Regions from separate parts of the Candidatus Nitronereus thalassa genome, predicted to be linked through region 2. Evidence: riboswitches for the same ligand, from Rfam matches in the RefSeq annotation. Region 2 holds a riboswitch; each other region holds the start of a gene.
What was found. Region 2 has a riboswitch for cyclic di-GMP ahead of PPG34_RS06350 (fibronectin type III domain-containing protein). Riboswitches for the same ligand answer to the same signal wherever they lie in the genome.

Region 1: it holds a riboswitch for cyclic di-GMP, as region 2 does, so the genes downstream of both, PPG34_RS14870 (response regulator) here and PPG34_RS06350 (fibronectin type III domain-containing protein) in region 2, are expected to answer to the same signal.
Region 3: it holds a riboswitch for cyclic di-GMP, as region 2 does, so the genes downstream of both, PPG34_RS03480 (sigma-70 family RNA polymerase sigma factor) here and PPG34_RS06350 (fibronectin type III domain-containing protein) in region 2, are expected to answer to the same signal.

Annotation. Positions count from the first base shown of each region.
Region 1 is NZ_JAQOUE010000001.1:3,284,582-3,287,858, forward strand. Features, by position in the region: gene PPG34_RS14860 (response regulator) at 1-552, opposite strand, end outside; gene PPG34_RS14865 (response regulator) at 567-1,073, opposite strand; gene PPG34_RS14870 (response regulator) at 1,085-1,549, opposite strand; cyclic di-GMP riboswitch class I at 1,636-1,729, opposite strand; gene PPG34_RS14875 (response regulator) at 1,970-2,353, opposite strand; gene PPG34_RS14880 (ATP-binding response regulator) at 2,328-3,277, opposite strand, start outside.
Region 2 is NZ_JAQOUE010000001.1:1,394,311-1,397,587, forward strand. Features, by position in the region: gene prsR (PEP-CTERM-box response regulator transcription factor) at 1-1,280, shown strand, start outside; cyclic di-GMP riboswitch class I at 1,814-1,895, shown strand; gene PPG34_RS06350 (fibronectin type III domain-containing protein) at 1,958-3,277, shown strand, end outside.
Region 3 is NZ_JAQOUE010000001.1:731,489-734,765, forward strand. Features, by position in the region: gene PPG34_RS03475 (cell wall hydrolase) at 1-201, shown strand, start outside; gene PPG34_RS03480 (sigma-70 family RNA polymerase sigma factor) at 604-1,506, opposite strand; cyclic di-GMP riboswitch class I at 1,536-1,630, opposite strand; gene PPG34_RS03485 (tetratricopeptide repeat protein) at 2,039-2,776, shown strand; gene PPG34_RS03490 (DEAD/DEAH box helicase) at 2,827-3,277, shown strand, end outside.

The sequences.
Region 1 (3,277 bases), 1.9 Mb from region 2:
CTGGGGAAGTTGGACGAGGTGTAACCAGTAATAATCCAACGCCAACAGGGTGTCTCGATATCCCTCGAATGACGTGGGTTTGGTCATGAACGCATTTGCGCCTTCTTGGTAGGCGCGAAAAATTTCTTCACTGTTCCTCGTGGTAGTGAACACGACAATGGGGATGGTGTAGAGGTCTTGATCCTTTTTCAGAATCCCAAGGACTTCATGCCCATTTTTTTTCGGCATATTGAGGTCCAATAAAATAATGCCCGGACGAGGGGCGGATTGAGCGTGAGCAAATTCTCCATAATGGTACAGATAATTTAAGACAGCTTGGCCATCATGGATAAACCTCAGTTCATTCCCGGATTGAATTTCTTCCCAAGCCTCCTGGGCGAGTAAGCAATCATCTGAGTCATCATCTACCATCAGAATGATTCGGCTTTGGTGGTTCCCCTGAGCAATTGACACGGGACCACTTTTGGTGGAATCCGGTGGAAAGGCGGCAAGCGGGGAGGGGACTGCTTCTTCTTCCCTAGTGCTGGCTAGAGAGGTGTCTGAATGGATCAATCTGTGGCTCCTTACTAGTGAGACAAAGAGTCCCAGGCAGGTTTATCGCTGCCATAGGGAAGTTCTACCATGTTGGTCCAATATTGGCTTAGGGCACCCACGATGGTATGAAATTCTTGGGCCGAACGTGGTTTAGTCATGCAGGCATTGGCTCCCAAGGCATAGGTTCGACAGGTATCTTCTTCATCAATCGAGGTGGTCATGACTACTACTGGAATATGGCGAAAGATTTCATGATCCCGGATTTCCTTTAAGGCCTGATGGCCATTTTTTCTCGGCATGTTCAAGTCAAGCAAAATCATACCTGGAAGGGGAAAATCTTCAGTATCAGAAAACTTTCCACGACGATGGAGATAGTCGAGAAGTTCTTCGCCATCTCGAACAAACTTTAGGGCATGAGGACATCCATATTCTTCCCAGGCATCCTGAGTGAGTAAACAATCGTCTGGGTCGTCATCGGCCATCAGAATCGTTCTGGAAGGATTCTCTATGGACATCGTTGCTAAATGTGACATTTTCATACTGGTTCTCCCTAGTGATTCGCGGAAATAAGGGTCCGTTGATTTTTTAAGGCAGACCAAGCTTGCCGCACATCCCGCATCACCCGAAGATATTCATGAAAAGTGGAAGGCTTCGTGACAAAGCCATAAGCTCCTAAAGCATAAGCTTCTGAAGCTTCTTTGGGTGTTTTAGAAGTACTGAGAACAATAACAGGAATATCTTGAAGGGTCGGATCGGCTTTGATGTCCGCGAGAGATTCCAAGCCGCTTTTTTTGGGCATGGACAAATCTAGTAAGATAAGTCCTGGGCGGGGAGCGGTCTCGGGAGAGGAATAACGATTTTGTTGATACAAATAATCGATTAATTCGTTCCCGTCTTGCACAAACCGAAGCTCATTGCCATGCCCTGTTTCTTCCCAAGCTTCCATGGCGATGAGGCAATCATCAGTATCGTCATCAGCAATTAATACCGGTTCCAGAAGTTGTAGCGACGGCATGGTGGCATCTCCTTATAGCAGCACACGACCAAAAAAAACGCCCATCCTGTAAAAGGAATGGGCGCAACAATGCCAACAGCGGTCATCGTGGTAGCCGGGCGTACCCTGGGAAACGAGTTTCCCTTATCAGGTCCCTTGGCTTTGCGTCCCATCCTCTCGGGTGGTTTGCCTTTGTCACCTTGTAGAAGGATGTATCGGTGTCCTCGATAGAAACTTAACCTGAAACCGGACGCTGATAGGTTTTTTTCGTGGATAGAATCCTAAAGATTACACTTGAGGCTTCAAAAGGGTAGTTGCCTATGGATGAGTGAAAGAACCGCGGATTGATCTAGTGGCACGAAGTTTTGAGACACTTGCATACCCGTGGCAATGGAATGGAGTAGGGTGTGTTGGAAAGTAGACTGGTGGCCGCCTTGTTAATTATGACCGGGCGGCTTGGCCTGCGAGGCCCTTTTGGATGAGGGTGAGAAGGTCTTGTGCCTCAAAGGGTTTCTCTAGATAGCCCAAAGCCCCAAGTTCCTTGGCACGTTCTCGGAGGCCGGGTTCTTTACTGGCCGTTAAGAAGATGACGGGAATGTCAGTGGTGAGTGAGGAGTCTTTTAGCCGTTCGGCTACGGTAAATCCCGTTCCCCCAGGCATGGAAATATCCAACAAAATAATGTCCGGATGATGTTGCATCGCCTGGGCCGTGGCCATGACGGCATCAAAGGCTACGACCACATCGTACCCCTGGCTTTTGAGCCTAATGGTTAAGGCTTTAATAATTTTTTCATCGTCTTCAACAAGCAGTATTTTGGACTTCACGGGACACTCCTTGGTTGAGTCTATGGCTGATGGGGTTGGTGCGGTTCTTTGGCAGGGTCAGGGTAAATTTGGTTCCATGACCCATTTGGCTTTGAACGTTAATCTGGCCTCCATGGAGGATGACGATCTCGCGGGAAATGGTTAGTCCCAATCCGAGGCCTCCCTCTTTTCGCGCATGTCCTTCTTCTACCTGATACAAACGGTCGAAAATATGGTCAAGATGTTCCGGCGCGATTCCGCACCCCGAGTCCTGGACGGAAATGCGAAGATTTTCCGGCTTGTCAGGATCTTCACAAGCACTGAGCGTGATGGTTCCTCCGGGAGGGGTAAATTTAATGGCATTGTTCAGTAGATTGGTTATCACCTGAGTCATGCGGAAATGGTCAATCCAGGCAATAAGTGGGTTCGGTTGGACCGATAACGCAATGGCGACGGACTTGTGTTGGGCTGAGGTATTCATGGCCGTTACGGCATGCGACAATAACAAACCCATATCTTCCTGTTGGCAGTTGATGCTTAGTTTGCCTGTATCGAGCCGAGTGATATCCAATAAATCATTGACTTGGTTGGTGATCTGCCCCAGACATTCTTGGGAGATCTGAAGGTATTCCCGTTGCTCTGGGGTGAGTGGACCTGCCAATTCATCGAGCATGATTGCCGTAAACTCTCTGGCAGCGGTGAGAGGGGTTTTTAGTTCATGTGCCAGCGTGTGATAAAAACGCTGTATTTCTTGATTTTGTTTGGTGAGCACTTGATTGCTGTGTTCTAAACGGTGTTGATGGTCGGCAAGCGTTTGGCGGAGTTGGGATTTTTCCAAGGCGTTGGTGATGGCCCTATGCAGACTTTTGGTCGTCATCAAATTCTTGGTCATATAATCCGCCGCCCCTAATCGTAGTGCTTCGGCTGCAACTAATTCCCCTCCCG
Region 2 (3,277 bases):
GCTCCAACTACGAACTCCGAGAAGCAGTTGATAGGGCCTCCGCGGTGGAGATCGTGCAAAACGAGCCGGTCCATTTTGCTATTTTAGATCTGGGGTTGCCGCCACATGCCAACGACGCAATTGAAGGCTTAGCTGCCCTCGAAGATATGTTGTCAGTCAACCGTGATTTAAAAATTATCATGGCCACTGGCAACACCGATCGACGACATGCGCTTAAAGCCATTGAACTTGGGGCCTACGATTTTTTGGAAAAACCAGTAGATCTGGAGGTGCTCAAAGTCGTCCTCCAACGAGCCGACTACATTCTTCGTCTTGAACGAGAAAACCGCTCTTTAAGGAAACAAGAAGATCAAACTGATTTTGAAGCCATTATCGGCACCAGCACACCGATGCAAAAAGTATTCGAAGTCGTCAGACGAGTTGCCAAATCCGACATTTCGGTACTTGTGATCGGAGAAAGCGGCACCGGGAAGGAACTCATTGCCCGGGCGCTCCATCATCAGAGTGACCGCGCCAGGGGTCCGTTCATCGCGATCAACTGCGGCGCCATCCCAGAGAATTTGCTGGAAAGCGAATTATTCGGTCACGAAAAAGGCGCCTTTACCGGTGCCCATGCCCGCCGCAAAGGCCGCATCGAATCCGCAGACAAAGGCACATTGTTTTTAGACGAAATTGGGGAACTGCCAACAGCCTTGCAAGTAAAACTCCTCCGGGTGCTACAAGAACGATGCATCGAGCGAGTGGGAGGTCGGGAATCTATCGAAATCGATTCAAGAATTGTCGCAGCCACCAATATTGACCTCGAAAAAGCCATGGCTCAAGGGCAATTTCGCGAAGACCTTTACTATCGGTTGAATACCGTAACGATTCCGATCCCTCCCTTAAAAGATCGAGGGGGGGATATTATCCTACTCGCGGAACGATTTCTCCAACGCATTGCCGATGGCGCAGGGAAAAAATTTGCAGGGTTTACCAAGGAAGCCAAGATCAGTATCGAACGATATCACTGGCCCGGAAATGTCCGAGAATTGGAAAATCGCATTAAACGGGCCGTAGCCATGGCCGATGGGAACCGGATTACTCCTGAAGACGTTCAGTTGGATTCACCAACGGTTGGATATTCAGGGTATACCCTCAAAAATGCTCGAGAAGCGGTTGAACGTGAACTCATTCAACGCACCCTGGAGAAAACCGGTGGCAATATCACACGTGCGGCTTCTGAGCTTGGTGTCAGTCGGCCAACACTACATGAATTAATTACTCGATATTCACTTCGATAGTTCAATTCACACTCTACGGCCAAAAAGGAAAGGCAACAAATAGTAATCTGCACTTATTCGAAAAGAATGAGATTACGAAACGGGACGATCATTCGTAAATCCTAATTTTTCGTTCATCCCAGTTATTATTAGATACTAGTTGAGGGTACCTTGTTATAAACAATAAGTGGATTTGAAATATTAGAAAAAACAACAATGCCTCACTAACAATCCATCGGTTTTGTCACTATCGGCCTTTTGTTATCATCAAAACTCATTCTCCTTCTTTCCCTCTTCCAGAATTTCTAACAATTTCTTCAGCTGACCAAATCTATTGATTTATTAGCGAAATTCCTTCTTCATTTTCCTTGAACTTGGCACAAAAGAAACAGCCTAAAAAAATAGTGCTTAAACAACCTACAAGTTCTTTCATTAAAGTCTTTACCTTTCCCTCCGATAAAGGATGGAGCAACAGTTAGAATGATTTAATCGAGAGACAATAAACCTATTCATGCCTATGAACGATTGTTGAAACACATAGTTTTTCGGCCCCTTCTCGATAACGGCAAACCCATTGTGAAATGGGGACGCAAAGCCACGGGTCAGTGAATAAACACTGATAGCCGGGTTACCGAAGGAAGGGAAGAGCATACGCTCTCCGAGAGGATGGGGCCATCCGACTTATAAGGAGGAGTCCCATGTCGCACCGGAGCGTCGTTTGTACGTTTTACGCCTTTATCATTTTTACTCTTCTCACCCTATTCCCCTTCCAAGTTTTTGGTGCGAATGATGGAGAAGTTAGCCTCACATGGAATTTAAATGGTGAGTCGGATATTTTTTCCTACAACCTCTACTTTGGAACTCAGTCGGGAAATTATAATGCCCCAGGCTCTCCCATCTCCATAACGCACCCGCAAAATTCTACCACTGTAACCAGACTTCAAACTGGACAAGAATACTTTTTCGCCCTAACGGCTATTGATCAAGCTGGACTTCAGAGTCCACCCAGTGATGAAATTAGTACCGTCGTACCCGGTAGCATTGCCGACACCACGCCCCCAAGCACCCCGGTCCTGCAATCGGCGGTAGCGAATTCTTCCACGCAAGCCACGCTGACCTGGGCGGCCGCTACTGATAATGTCGGGGTCACGGGCTATACCCTCTATCGCGACAATAATCCGATCACTACCACGTCGAACCTGACGTTTGTCGATACCACGCTCTCCCCCGACACCACCTATGACTACTTCGTGATGGCTCATGACGCGGCAAACAATTCGTCAGGCGCGTCTGCTCCCATGGCAGTAACTACCACCAGTGCTGGTGATAGCTCACCGGTCGTCGCGTGGAAAGCCCCTGATCAAAATCCGGGGGGCGCGTGGATAAACTCGGGCTGGGATAATCGTACCTTCCGCATCTTGCTCGATGGCGACTCCATCACCCGCTCGGGCTCCACGATCCAGCTTACCCTTCAAGGACGCTCCTCCGGCAGTTATACACTTCAACGCGTTTCGCTCGTACAACGAGATGGCAATACCCTCAATGGAGTGGATACGAGTTCCCGGCAGGTGACCTTTGGTGGGTCATGGAACTCCGGCGTCACGGTCCCCGCCGGCCAGACCGTCACCAGCGATCCTATTGCCTTTGATTTGGTCGCGGGCCAGGATGTGTTTCTCACCTTCTGGGCACCAGCGGGACAGCCTACAGCCTATTACACCATTTACACCACAGGCACGAACACCTCCGCATGGGTCATTCAGGGTGCGGACCAGAGCTCAGCGATTGATTGGGAAAGTTTCAACATCCCCTCTGGGCAGACAAGACCATATATCTATACGGCCGCAACCCTGGAAGTGCTCAGCTCTGGGGGAACTCCCGCGGATACCACGCCGCCGAGTGTGACATCGATTACGTCTGCGGTAGCGGACTCCGCCACGCAAGCCACCCTCACGTGGGCTCCAGCTACCGATAACGTGGGGGTCACCGGCTATACCCTCTATCGCAACAATAATCCCATC
Region 3 (3,277 bases), 660 kb from region 2:
CTAGCAAAATTTAATAAACAGCGAATGAAGGACAGCCTTTTGGCCTGGCGCCTTGTCCAAGATGGGCGGAATATCGTCCATGGGGCTCTCCTGTTTTATAATCCTCGCATTGCTCGAACCCCTAAATGGGCTAAAGTCGGTCATAAGGTCGCCACGATTGGTGGACATGAATTTTATCTTCCCTCTAGAAATCAGACATAACCCTCCCTTACGTAGACAATCCACGCCTTTACATTTTTCTTAAGATTCGGATTTTTAATTTTTAAAACGAAGGCCCACCAAACCGGGGAGGTTCAGAAAACAAGGAACTCAGGGATTGTCCGAAAGGTGGCTTTAACGGAATAAATGGACGGTTTTTGCAAGAAGGGCATCGACCTTGAACGGAGTGTTGATCATTGGAACCCTTTCCTAAAATCTTGATGGCAAAAAAGGTGTTTCGAAAAAATCCTTGTGAAGGCATTCCAACAAAACCACAACTTGGACAGACGCACCGTAATTCGTGATTCCACTCCATATTGACCTTTATTTGCCTATTGAGAAAACGAAGGAGGCGCTAGGCCTCCCAATTTAAGAAAGTTCTTGAAGGAATGGCTTGTTCATGGACTAAGAATGCTCTTCGCCTTGAATATCTGCTCCCATGGTCAATAATTCTTCACGTAGTCGATTTAAGGCATCTGCATGGACCCGACAGATCCCAGATTCCGTAAGGCCTTGAGTTTCCCCGATCGCCTTCATCGTCATTCCCGAAAAATAGTATTGTCGAACGATCGCTTGTTGGCGTTGCGGCAGACGAACAATCGCAGCCTGGAGAAGATCTCCAACTTGACTAGAAATACAGGCCGCGAGTGGATCGAGTTGATCTTTGGCTGGCAGCATATCTTTGAGGGTGCAGGTTTCATCTTCTTCACCCACATTTTCATCAAGACTTAATACCGTTGCTTCTTTCATGAGATTATCCCCCATTTCTTCTGGAGGAATGCCCAACAACTCGGCAATTTCATCCTGGGTGGGTGGACGCCCCTCCTTACGTACAAATTCCTCCGAAGCTTGTTGGAATTTTTCGATTCGGGCACGGACGGACCTGGGCACCCAATCCATAGACCGAATTTCATCAAGCATGGCCCCGCGAATGCGATACTCGGCAAAAGTACGAAATTTAATCTCACGAGTCGGATCAAAACGTGTCATCGCTGACAATAGGCCCATAACTCCAGCGCTAGTCAGGTCTTCAACATCGAGGGCTGCGGGATTACGAAGTACAAGTTCCGTGGCAATCCTACGAACGATAGGAAGAAAATCACGAACCAATTGGTCGGCATCTTTTCCGCAGAATGCCGGATCAAAGGTTGGACCCTGTTCTCCAGGAGTTTCCTTTACCGATACAGGAGGGACTGTTCGTTCAGCCCGCTTTCCTTTGAGTTTGAGGCCACCTACTCGATGTCGATACATCCTGTAATACCCTTTATAGATAAAAAAAATGCCCACCCCTCGAACGAGGATGGGCATACTTCAAATCCAGAATCTGCCGTCTCCAGTTCGGTAACCAGACGTACCCTTGGGTGACGTACACCCAAACCCAGGTCTCTTGGCTTTGCGCCCTACCCTCTCGAGCAGTTTGCCTTTGTCACCTGTGCGGTTCTTTATTTCATGAAGGGGAGACTCTCACTTTTTCCAAACAAATGATTCATTGCTTTTGTGTTCACATGATGGTCATCATGTTCCATTCACCATAACCATCAAGCCTATTGCGGCTCACTGTTGCATTGTCGGAGAAATTTAAAAAACCATTAGCTTTTTAATCCCCTGACACCATCCGCCAAAAGGACAACACAAAAAGAAGGGCCAAGACCTTGATTAAGCAAAAATAGGAGGCAAAAAAATCTACTATGATCGAAAAACATGGTTCTATCCGGGAATGGACCATTGAGTGGAATGAGAGCTCCTTTGGATTGGCCTCTGTTTCTGTTACACTTTTCCTTAAAGACCGAAGGCCACAACGATAAATTCGTCTTACCGCCAAACTAGGATTTCATGAACAATGACTGATTGGCGACAACGGACACCAACCATCGTGACCCCTTACTTTCTAAGATTGATTTTTCTCCTGCTCATGTTTTATCCCGCGCCGGGGATAGCTGAAACAGAAAGTTGGGAAACCCTCAATACCGCCGGGATGCTGGCCTACCAGGAAAAAGATTTCATTACAGCCAAAGAACTTTTTGAACGTGCACTCCAAACCCTCGAACGAGGAGAGCGTCCGGACCCACATGCCGCCACCACCTTCAATAATCTTGGCGCCGTCCATGAACGCCTGGGAGAATACGAACAAGCCGAACTGCGTTATAGAAATTCCTTGGCCGTGATAGAAATCATCCAAGGCCCAGACCATCCGGATATTGCTATGGGATTGAACAACCTCGCATCCATGTATTTTTCACTACAAGCATTTGAAAAGGCAGAGCCTCTCTGGCAAAGAGCTCTTACCATTAGCGAAAAGATTTTAGGCGACCGTCATCCACATTTGGTTCAGCCGCTGGTGACCTTAGGCATGGTCACGCAAGCACAAGGCAAATTTGACCAAGCCGAGCCCTTGTATCTTCGTGCCATTCGCATTACCGAGCATGCACTCAACCCTCAACATCCGAGACTCATCCCTTTATATGAACGGTATGCCACGTTACTTCACCAAGCGGGACGACCTGAAGAAGCGGGGGTCATTGGTCAAAAAATTGAGTCGCTTCGTACTGCGAATGCAAACACTTCTGACCACCAGTAATTTGGAATGAGATCGTTCTAGAGTTTTTTTGAAATCATACGGAAGCATCGATGGGAATACCCACAATTGGCAACGTTCCTCGGTCACCTAAGGGCACCGCCAAAGGGCCACTGACAGATTTTCATCCCATCATTGCCGACTGGTTCCAAGAAAAAATTGGGGAACCCACGGACGTTCAAGCCGCAAGTTGGCCTGCGATTTGTTCTGGAGAACATGCCCTTATCGCAGCCCCCACGGGATCGGGAAAAACGTTGGCCGCATTTCTGGCCTCACTGGATTCATTATTTCATCAAGCCCTTTCAAAAGATCTCACCGACCAAACTCAAATCCTTTACGTCTCTCCACTCAAGGCCCTCAGCAATGACGTCCAAAAAAATTTGCGTCAGCCTCTTGCTGAAATCTCGGAAAAATCCTTAGAGGCCGGGCTGCTTCTCCCAGAAATTAGAGTGGAAGTGCGTACCGGCGACACCCCCACAAAAACACGGCAAGACATTTTACAGC